2 regions of the Phascolarctobacterium sp. Marseille-Q4147 genome follow, and region 1 is predicted to be linked to the other one. Evidence: riboswitches for the same ligand, from Rfam matches in the RefSeq annotation. Region 1 holds a riboswitch; the other holds the start of a gene.
What was found. Region 1 has a riboswitch for cobalamin ahead of KAH19_RS08520 (TIM barrel protein). Riboswitches for the same ligand answer to the same signal wherever they lie in the genome.
Positions count from the first base shown of each region.

Region 2: linked by a shared signal. The riboswitch ahead of KAH19_RS06500 (hypothetical protein) and the one ahead of KAH19_RS08520 (TIM barrel protein) in region 1 are both predicted to bind cobalamin.

Region 1 is NZ_CP072874.1:1,826,073-1,831,474, forward strand. It holds gene KAH19_RS08505 (ABC transporter substrate-binding protein) at 1-713, shown strand, start outside; gene KAH19_RS08510 (iron ABC transporter permease) at 703-1,725, shown strand; gene KAH19_RS08515 (ABC transporter ATP-binding protein) at 1,725-2,534, shown strand; cobalamin riboswitch at 2,734-2,886, shown strand; gene KAH19_RS08520 (TIM barrel protein) at 3,090-4,046, shown strand; gene iadA (beta-aspartyl-peptidase) at 4,146-5,315, opposite strand.
Region 2 is NZ_CP072874.1:1,376,231-1,381,632, reverse strand. It holds gene KAH19_RS06505 (TonB-dependent siderophore receptor) at 1-1,146, opposite strand, end outside; gene KAH19_RS06500 (hypothetical protein) at 1,121-1,468, opposite strand; cobalamin riboswitch at 1,655-1,827, opposite strand; gene KAH19_RS06495 (ABC transporter substrate-binding protein) at 1,957-3,513, opposite strand; gene KAH19_RS06490 (TonB-dependent siderophore receptor) at 3,584-5,402, opposite strand, start outside.

The DNA.
Region 1 (5,402 bases):
TAGGCAAGATTCCCGAGTCTATGAAGTCTGTGCCGGAGGTAGGCATGGTCTACAATATTAATATGGAAGCACTTGTCGGCCTGAAGCCTGATCTGGTTCTGGCCAGCAAAAATCAGCATGATAAATTTATTCCCATGCTGCAATCCAACAAAATCAACGTAGTGGAGTTTGATACCCAAACCTTTGAGGATGTAAAGGGTACCATCAAAACCTTGGGCGATATTTATGGTACGCAGGATAAGGCGCAAAAGGAAAATGAGCTGCTGGATAAGCAGGTTGCCGCCGTTACCGGCAAGCTGCCTAAGGAAAAGAAGCGTATCGTTATTATGCATGCAACAGCCAGCGCCGTTACTGTAGAAGGCTCGCACAGCATTGCCGGCTGTGTAAGTGATATCCTGGGCTTTGAAAATGTTGCTGCCGCAGCGCTCAAGGGAAAATCCAATAAAACTCCTTACAGCATGGAAACACTGGTAGAGCAGAACCCGGAAATTATCTTTATTACATCTATGGGCAAGCCTGAGGAAATTGAAAACCGTCTGCGTACCGACTTTAAAAATAACCCCGCATGGAACAGTCTGCCGGCTGTAAAAGCAGGCAGAGTATATGTGCTGCCGGAAAAACTGTTTTTGATTAACCCCGGCCTGCGCTATCCGGAGGCTGTAAAGTTTATGGCACAGCAGGTTTATCCGGAGGTCTTTACTAATGGAAAATAAGCAGTCTGTAGAGCAGACGGAGCATTTTGGTATCGGCCGTACTAAATGGCGTATTACTATTCTCGTGATATTTTTGTTCTTGGCAGTATTGGGCAGCTTTTTGAGCTTAACAAAAGGCTCCAGCATTATCAGCATCAAGGAGATTACCGATATTCTGCTTAATCCCGGTGATGATCCGCGCAGTCAGATTATCTGGAACATCCGTATGCCGCGCACCATCGTCGGTGCTTTGGTCGGCATTAACCTGTCGCTTTCCGGTGCGATTCTGCAGGCGATTATGCGTAATCCGCTGGCGGACCCGCATATTATCGGCATCAGCTCCGGCGCAGGCCTGGCAGGTGTTGTGATAATGATTCTGTTCCCGGCGATGGAATACCTGATTACGCCGGTTGCCTTCATCGGTGCGATGCTGGCTGCAGTCTGCATTTATATTCTGGCGTGGAAAAACGGCATCAAGCCGGTGCGTATTATTCTTGCCGGTGTTGCGGTATCTGCCTTTTTGGGTGCAGGCATCAGCGGACTGATGATTTTTTACAGTGACAGAGTGCACGGTGCTTTAATGTGGATGGTAGGCGGTCTTGCCGCACGCAGCTGGCCGCATGTAAATATTATTCTGCCATATGCTGTTATCGGTCTGATTCTGGCGCTTGCCAGTGCCGCTTATCTGAACATCCTGCAGCTGGGCGATGAGATGGCACGCGGCCTTGGCGTCAATGTTGAGGTAACGCGCATTATCCTTACGGCTATTGCGGCTTTGCTCGCAGCCAGTGCTGTCAGCGTTGTCGGACTGCTGGGCTTTGTCGGCCTTGTTGTGCCGCATGCGGCGCGACTGCTGATAGGCAGCGACTACCGCTTTCTGCTGCCTGCCTCCGCACTTTTGGGCATTGCCATTGTTACGCTCAGTGATACCTTTGCGCGTGTAATTTTTGCACCGATTGAACTGCCTGTTGGTATTATTATGGCCTTTTTGGGCGCGCCCTTCTTCTTATTCCTGTTAAGGAGGGAAATCTGATGACACAAAATAATGTAGCGCCCTTTAAAGCTGTTTTAGAGGCAACGCATATTGATATAGCAATTAACAAAAAAACAATCATCCATGATTTGTCGCTGGCAATTCCCGAGGGCAAGATTACTGCTATCATCGGCCCCAACGGCTGCGGTAAAAGTACGACACTGAAGGCGATTGCCCGCATCTTGCCGTGTGCCAAGGGCAGCATCAGCTTCCTGGGGAAGGATATCCATAGCCTGTCGCATCGCGAGTTTGCCCGCTGTCTGGCGATTTTGACGCAGTCACCGGTTGCGCCTACTGATTTGACGGTGCAGGATTTGGTTGAAATGGGACGCTTTCCGCATCGCAGCTTTTTAGGGCGCGGTGATAAGGACGATGCACAGCATGTTGCCTGGGCCTTGGAGCAGACCAATATGACGTCGATGAGCCACCGCCTTCTGCACACGCTGAGCGGCGGCGAGCGTCAGCGCGCCTGGATTGCGATGGCGCTGGCACAAAGACCGCAGGTACTGCTGCTTGACGAGCCTACGACCTATCTTGATATCTGTCACCAGCTGGAGGTTATGCAGCTGCTTGATAAGCTCAACAAGGAGCTGGGACTGACGGTTGTCATGGTTATCCATGATTTGAACCATGCCATTCAGTACGCTGATTATGTTGCCGTTATCAAGGCGGGACGCCTGGTAGTCAGCGGTGAGCCTAAAGAAATTGTTACGTCTAAACTTCTGGCGGACGTGTTCCGCGTGCAGGCGGATGAGTTTGCGTGCAGTAATGGGCTTCCGGCCCTCGTTCCTATTACAGTCTGTCGCTAAACCATTGTCTGCGTCATGGCATATTTTAAATATAAACTCCCGAAAGTATACGCACTTGCGGGAGTTTTTTATTTCTGCAGTACAGATGTGGAAAAAATTTCATAACTCTATTGCCAAAAAAGCTGATTGATGATATACTAATTATGCTATAAATAGTAGATGTTACTATTACGCAGCTTTCAACAGATAAAGAAAGCAAGACAATAAAAACTTAATATGCTTTGAGCAGAAGGAAAACCAGTGCGAATCTGGTACTGTACCGCAACTGTAATGTGAGCCTGGCAGCGCATATCCTCACAAGATGCTGTCCGACGATGAGCTTAGTCAGAGTGCCTATGCCCAAAAGTTTTTTCCGCAAGCTTGCGATGTACAGGTGAAAGGAAGGATGGTAAAACCATCTTTAGTATTCCAGTAGTGCTGCTTGCGTGAGCTAAATTAAGACTGCAGCGTTACCGCCGCAGTTTTTTTATGAAAAAAGAATTCCAAGCTATTTGCCGGTAGCACAGTTAGAGCAAACGCTAAGAGCGTGCAGTATGTAGCAAAGAAGGGTGAAAAATGACTAAGTATCTTATTAACTATTGTCCTATTGATTGGTATGAAGATGAATTGAAGCGTAAGGGGATGACCTTGGCCGGTTTAGTGCAGCAGCTGGGGGTTGACGGTATTGAACAGTTTGTTTACAGAGATCCGGAAGCATTCCCTGATTACAAGGAGCTGACTATTGGCGCACATTTGAATTATTGGCCGTATTGGATGGATTTTTGGCTGCGAAAGGCTAAACGCCTGCAGCAGCAGTTCCGCAGTATCCACGAACGCCAGACATATTTTAAGACAGCCATGAGCTGTGATGAATGGCTGGCTGTTATCCGCCGTAATATCTGCGCTGCCATTTCGCAGAAGCCGGAATATCTGGTGTGGCATGTGGCGGAGGCCGATACCAAAACAATCTTTACCTTTGATTTCCGTTACGATGACCGCGAGGTATTGGCTGCTTCGGCAGATGTTTTTAATGCTGTGGCGGATGAGATTCCTGCCAACGTTACGGTGCTGTTCGAAAATTTGTGGTGGCCCGGTCTGCGCCTGACGGATGCGCGCAAGGTGAAGTTTTTCTTTGAGCGCATTGAGCGCAAAAACGTCGGCATTATGCTTGATACCGGTCACCTGATGAATACAAATCCGCGTCTGCGCACGGAGGCGGAAGCAGCGGATTTTGTCTGCCGCACGGTGGACAAGCTCGGTCCGTATGCTGAGCTGATTAAGGGCGTGCATCTTTCCTGCTCGCTTTCCGGCAAGTATTTGCGCAGCTTTGAACGCAAGGTGCCGGCTAATTGTGATTCGGAGCTTATTTGGCGTCATATTGCGGCGATTGATCGGCATAAGCCTTTTACTACCACGGCAGCCAAACAGATTTTGCAGTGCGTTCAGCCGGAATATGTAAATCATGAGTTGGCATATGAAACTATCGAGGAAATGATTCCGCTGATGCAGCAGCAGCTTTCTGTTGCCAGATAAGCGGCGGCCTGAGTGCGTCAAGCTATAACGAAAAATATCATAAAAAATTAATCCCCTACATAAGCAGAGGCTTGTGCAGGGGATTTTTCGTTACAATGTTTATTTTTCAAAGGTGCCTTTGACAAGCGCTTCGCCCGCTGCTACCATGATTTGGCCTTTGGCGATTACTGTATCTACGTCATAGCTGTCGCTGTAAATAATCAGATCGGCGTCACTGTCGGCCTGCAGGCAGCCCTTTTGCGGATACAGACCGTTGGCCTGCGCCGGATTGCTGCTGACAACCTTTGCCACAACCTCCGTGGGAACGCCTGCAAGCAGAGCATCCTTAACTTCCTCCTGGAAGGAATCCGGCGAAACGGCAAGCTGCTTTTGGCTGCCGTCGGGAAGTGTTACGCTCATGCAGCCGTTGGCATCCGAGCTCATGGTTACTTTGTCCATCGGCACGCCTTCTTCATAAAGAATTTTGATGGCGTCACTGGGCTTGACGCAGGCGGGGAAGCCGTCCTGCTCCCTGATGCCGGAGGTGATATCTACATAACCGCCTAAGCGGGCAAATTCCTTGGCCTGTTCAAAAAGATGGAAGGCACGGTTGACGTGGGTGGGGATAAAATGGCGGGCGGGGATTTCCGTTTCGCGTACAATCGCCAGCAGGACATCCATGCCACGCTTGCCAACGCCCATGTGGAACTGCACAACACCGGCCTTGCCGGAAAGCATACCGCCCAGGCGAGCCTGCGTAAGCACCTTTTCCAGCTCCTCGCGAGTAGGCTGCGAGCTTCTGTGATCGGATAAGGCAACCTCGCCGATGCCAAGGCATTCGTTAATCAGGATGATGTCGCGGCGCACATCACCGGTCATGTTATGCAGGGGGATTTCGTAAGAGCCGGTGAGCATGTACGCGGTGATGCCTTCGTGCGTCAGGCCTCTGGCCTTCGCCAGCAGGCTTTCGTTGTGTCTGGAGGTGCCGTCTGTACCTAAAACGCCTACTACGGTAGTAATGCCAACCTTTGTCAGCTCGCTGAGGTTGATTTCCGGAGTACGGCTATAGGGACCGGATTCACCGCCGCCGCCGATAATATGCACGTGCTGGTCAACATAACCGGGGACTACCTTGCGCTTTTGGGCGTCAAGAATTTGGCAGTCTAAGCCTTGCGGTGCTGCAAGCTGTTGGCCTATTTTGGCGATTTTGTCGTTGATGATCAGGAGGTCGACAATTCCGAGGGGCTGCGGAGCGTATACGTCCGCGTTTTTAATGAGTAAGCATTTCATGTGAGGATTCTCCGTTTCTGAAAAATTATTTATGCTTTAATTATACACTGAATTGTTGAAAATGGTATATGAGGCAAGAAAGTTTTC
Region 2 (5,402 bases), 450 kb from region 1:
ACAAACAGCGCTGGACTTAACACTTGCTACCTTACCGGATTTAGTCGGATCCGGATAGGTTACAGCATTGGATTCATGCTTATGAACGCCTAACATCATCTGAGCCTTGCCTAATTTCATAGTATCTAACAGAGAAACACCCCAGAAGGTTCTTGTACTGTTATGGAAATTACTGAAGGTAGGAATATTTACGCTCTCATTAGGATTAACGCCACCTGCTAAGGTTCCGCCCAAGCCCTTAAAGTTAGTCAGACCATAACCGCCGACAACACCGGTCCAGGACTTAGACCAGGATTTGTCAACTGCCAAAACCACATCATGTTCAACCTCACCGGTTTTAAAAGTATTCTCAATACCGGTCTGCACATAATACTTATGGCCAGGAGTTCTTCTGGTAAAATATTTGCCTGCATAATTGCCTGCATCATCAAGAATAGTCAAACGGCTGCCTTGACCGGTAATATTTTTACGTAAATTGCTTCTTGTCCAACCGCCGTTAAAGAAGGCCTTAGTGCCGTGACCGATTGCCTGCTCATGGTTCAATACCATCAATGCGCCTTCGGAGGCTTTGGTCATGCCGGGGAAGCTATAATTGTTTTTGGAATTCGGAGCAGAGGGAACGTGAGTCAAAAGACCTTTTTTTACATTATTAGCATCAAAGCCGAACCATCTCATGCCATCATCAACTTCATAATATTGATAACCGACGAGCAAATTGGATTTACTGTCAGCGTCCTGATGGTCAATGTTGGCAAAAATGCTGGAACCCTCTTTGCTTGCTTTATAATGACCGGGATTTCCATTTAATACCTCTGTATTTACTCTGACACCCCATTCTTTATTCTTACCGAATCTTTTACCGATATCCAGATATTCACCTAAGCCGCTTTCACCGGAAAATACTTGTTTATATCTGAATACAGGCTTATCAAGAGCTTTTTTTGTATCAACGTTTACTACCGCAGCAACACCGGTGCCTTCACCTGTGGGGAAGGAGCCGGAAATAGCTTTATTCGGTCCTTCGGTAACCTGAATGCTTTCAGCCATAAAAATCGGAACTGTAAACTGTCCTAACATTCCCGGAACGCCATTCAGATAGAAGAAGGAACCATTGGTAGATTTACCTCTTACAGAAAAAATCACCATGCAGCATGGTACCGGTCTGACGCACGGATGGAATATTTACCAGAATATTATCCAAAGGCTGGTTCATACCGCCAAAGGTTTCCATAGCATCAGCTGTAATATTTGTTTGAGAAAAAGGTACATCCATTACATTTTTATTACCAATGATACCAACGTTACCGGTTCTGGCAACCATGCCACCCGGCAATACATCTGCACTTCCCTCAACAATAACCTCTTCAAGATTACCATGCATAGTTTCCGCACTTGCGCCCATCACAAAGCCTACGCTTGCTACTGCGCACAGCACGGACATAGCCAATGCTTTTTTCTTTTTCATCATACTCATACACCTCATCAAAAATTTATTTTCTAACCTTCGCTGCCGAGCTGTCCTAGTTTCGCGTGCAGCGTCGGTTAAAAGCCATGTGTTGTGGGATTCTCGTTTTCCGGCAATCAAAAACGCCCTTCTGCCAAATTACAGAAAGGCGCACTTATCCCCTAGCAGCCTCCTGTCGCTCGCAGTACACTCCCGTTAACTTTTTCAGGCAATTCTTCTGGCTCAGTTTCCTCGCAAGCCTCGCCTTCCCGGTTGCCCAGTGACATTATTAAGGCTTACTCCACTTTACAGCTGCGTGACAGCGCAGGCTTCGCACCTGCTTATTTATTAAGTCTTTCGACACCTGATAGCTTTAGTTTATTAAGCTAATTTTGTAACATATGTTGCATTTTATATTCAGAATTATAGCACATCTTTATATTCATGTCAAGAAAACACGTTGCTTACGAAAGGTTCCAGATACAATCTATTAATTTCTTGCAAAATAAAAATCAATCATGCTCATTCAACAGTTCTACCTTACTCAAATCCACGCCATAGATTAAAGGCTTGTAGTTTTTCAGTCGTTTATTATACGCAACAATATTCACGTCATTAAAAAGTGGAATAACGGGCTGTTCATAACCAATAATAACTTGCACTCTGTCAAAAACACGCTGTCTTTCCTGCTCATCTGTTATATGCTTCACATTATTCATTAAAGTAATAATCTCATTATTTTTATAACCAAAACGATTGTTGACGTTCAACGCACCGTCAGGCATAACAAATGGATATAAAGCACTGAAGGGATCACCATTTGCCAAGCCTCTTTGAGTGCGCACAATATTGAAATCACCCTTGCGCAGCATTTTCGACAAAGTAGCATATTCTATAGACTTAATCTTTACATCCAAGCCGATTTTCTGCAGCCAATAAGCAATAAGCTCCGCTTCCCCCTTCTGCAAAGGCTCACTGCCGTTGATACAATAAGTAATTTCGCATCTTTCATCGCCTAATACCTCATGCGCTAATCTTTTTGCTTCCTGCAAATCATAGTCTAGTGGCAAAGCCTTATAACCGGGGCTGGTGTAATTTAAGATATTAACCGTCGGCTCAGCATAATCCAAGTACATATTATGCACCAGATTTTTTCTGTCGATTGCAAGGCTTACAGCTCTGCGCATGCGGATATCATTAAAAGGGAACTTGGTACCGTTAAGTCCCAAATAACGAATCATTGTTGATTTATTTGTTCTAACCTCAAAGCGTGGATCTTTTTTTATTTCCTCAGCCAAAAACGGTGGTATCGCATTGATATCTATGACTCCGTCTATTTCTTCCGATTTCAGAGCAGCATAGCGTGTATCCGTATTGGGAATCGTCCGCACAACATACTTAGCTATTCTGCCCTTTTCTCCCCAATAATTATCATTGCGTTGAAGAACTACGTATTTATTTAAAGCATTCTCTGTAATCTTATATGGTCCTGTACCTATCGCAACGCTCTTAAAATTGCCATCTTCTGCAAAGCACTCAGGTGCATAAATAGGACTACCGAAATCAGTCATCTTATATAATTCATTGACATTTGCTTCTTTAAAAAGCAGACGAATAGTATAATCATCCAGCTTTTCATATTTTATAAGAGTCGGATAATACGTTTCCATATTCAAGCCATAAAATGAAGACCGCTTATAACCTTTTTTCATACGATCGAAGTTGGCAATGACAGAATCTGCAGTAAATTTTGTGTCATTGTGAAAATACACATCCTGACGCAGATGAAAAATCCATTCTTTGCCGCCATCACGCATCTCCCAGCTTTGCGCCAAGCAAGGAGCCGGTCTATTGTCGGCATCTTTAGTAATAAGCGGCTCCCATACTCCCAGAACGCGACTGCAATACAATCCGTCTTTGTTGCCGGGAGCAAGATGCCTGTAAGCTGCCAGAACAACAACATTCTTCTCACTGCTTTTATCTATATGCTTTTGCTCTTGCTTTTGATTCCCGCAACCTGTTAATAATATAACCAAAAGCAGAAATATAATGCTTAAAAATTTTTTCATAGCATGCTTACCACCAATACAATCAGAAGAAAAGAGGGCAGCCTAAACCACCCTCTTAACAAATGAATTATTAAATATCAAACTGCGCAGACAGCATGAAGGTTCTGGGAGCGCCCAGAGCTACAGAAGTACCTCTGGAAATCCAGTAATTCTTGTCAAACGCATTATAGCACATTGCGCTAAAAGTTACCGGTACGGTGTTGATAGCAGTTTTATATTTCACACCCAAATCAACGGTCATATAATCCGGAGCTTTTACACCATTATCATTAACATGTGCTTCACCAACATAATTAGCTCTGCCGATAAAGGAGGTGTTTTTGTCAGCCTCATATTCAGCAGCTAAAACAGCATTCCACTTCGGAGTACCGGTAGCAAACTTGCCTTCCAAGTTTTCCTTACCCATGGTGAGTTTTTCACGCTTGCCGTTCAAATACAGTACACCGCCCATCAGGTTCCATTTATCGGCAACCTTACCGGTCAGAGAATACTCTATACCTTTGAAGCGGTTTTCGCCTTCTTGTGTATATTTTTGGCCGATTGCGGTATTGGTAGCTTCTTTGATATAGCTTGCCTGGTTCAGATCAAAGAATGCCAAGCTATGCAGAACATTAGCATTTTCGTATTTTACACCGATCTCGTTCTGTTTATTTTTGATAGGCTTCAGAATTTCGCCGGTGTTATCGTAACCGGTGCCAACCTCAACAGGTTTGGTATAAGCTTGTGCATGGCTTGCGTAAACAGATACATTTTCAACAGGTTTATAAGCAACTGCAAATGTCGGATTCAGGCTATCCTTGCTAACCTTTTTACCGGCAGCAGTTGTTGTTTCGGAATCACGATATTGTAACGCACCGAAAACAGAAACCTTGCCAATCTCTACTCTGTCAGCAAGAGTCATGGCTTTAGCAGTTTCTTTGCCATAACCGACAGAATCGATAGAAGGAGCAAAAATCGGCGTACCGCTCAGATGTACACCATTCCAGATATCACCGGAAAGATTGGAAGGATTCTTACCACCGGAGTTTACAGCCTTGCTCTTGTAATTGAAATAATCAACAGCTAAAGAAATGTTGTTTTTAATATTGCCTACTTTAGTTTCGTTGGAAACGCCGGCCTGCCAATACATGCTCTTGCTGTCGGAAATATAATCTCTGAACTTGCCGCTCAGCTTACCGTCATCACCCAAGGTTAAGGAACCACTGTTGGGATCCCATTTATGCTCGGAATATTGACCATAACCGCCGTTAATGAAAGCCTGCCAGCTATCGCTTAACTTTTGTGTATGATTCAAGGTCATCATATAGCCATGGTTATATTTTGTTTGGCTGTCAAAGCTCAGATTGTTTTTGCCACTCGGAGCACTTGCCAGATGGCCTGCTTTTACACTGCCGGCCTGCAGCCATCTTTGGCCGCCGTCAACCTTCCAGTCAAAGTAACCGCCAAACAGGTTAGTAGTGCTCTTCTCATCTTGATGATCTACGTTAATATAAACGCTCTTATCGGTAACCTTGGCACCTTCCATAGAAAGACCGCCGTTTTCATGATGAGCATTTACACGCACGCCCCACTCCTTATTTTCGCCGAAGCGTCTGCCAAAATCAATATCTTCGGTCAAAGTGCTGCGACCGGAAAATCTTTGGGTATATCTGGTAACATCCTTATCGGTCGCACGTTTAGTGGTAGCATTCAAAAGACCTGCAGGAGCATCTGTACCATTGGTACCGTTATTGGAGAAGGTTGCACCATTCAGAACTGTGTTAGGACCGGATACAATATCTACACTCTCCAAAGTATATGCAGGAATGCTTCTTGTCTGGTTGAACAGATTAGGAATACCGTTAATATAATAGTGAGCGGCGTTCATATTAACCCCACGCATACTGAAG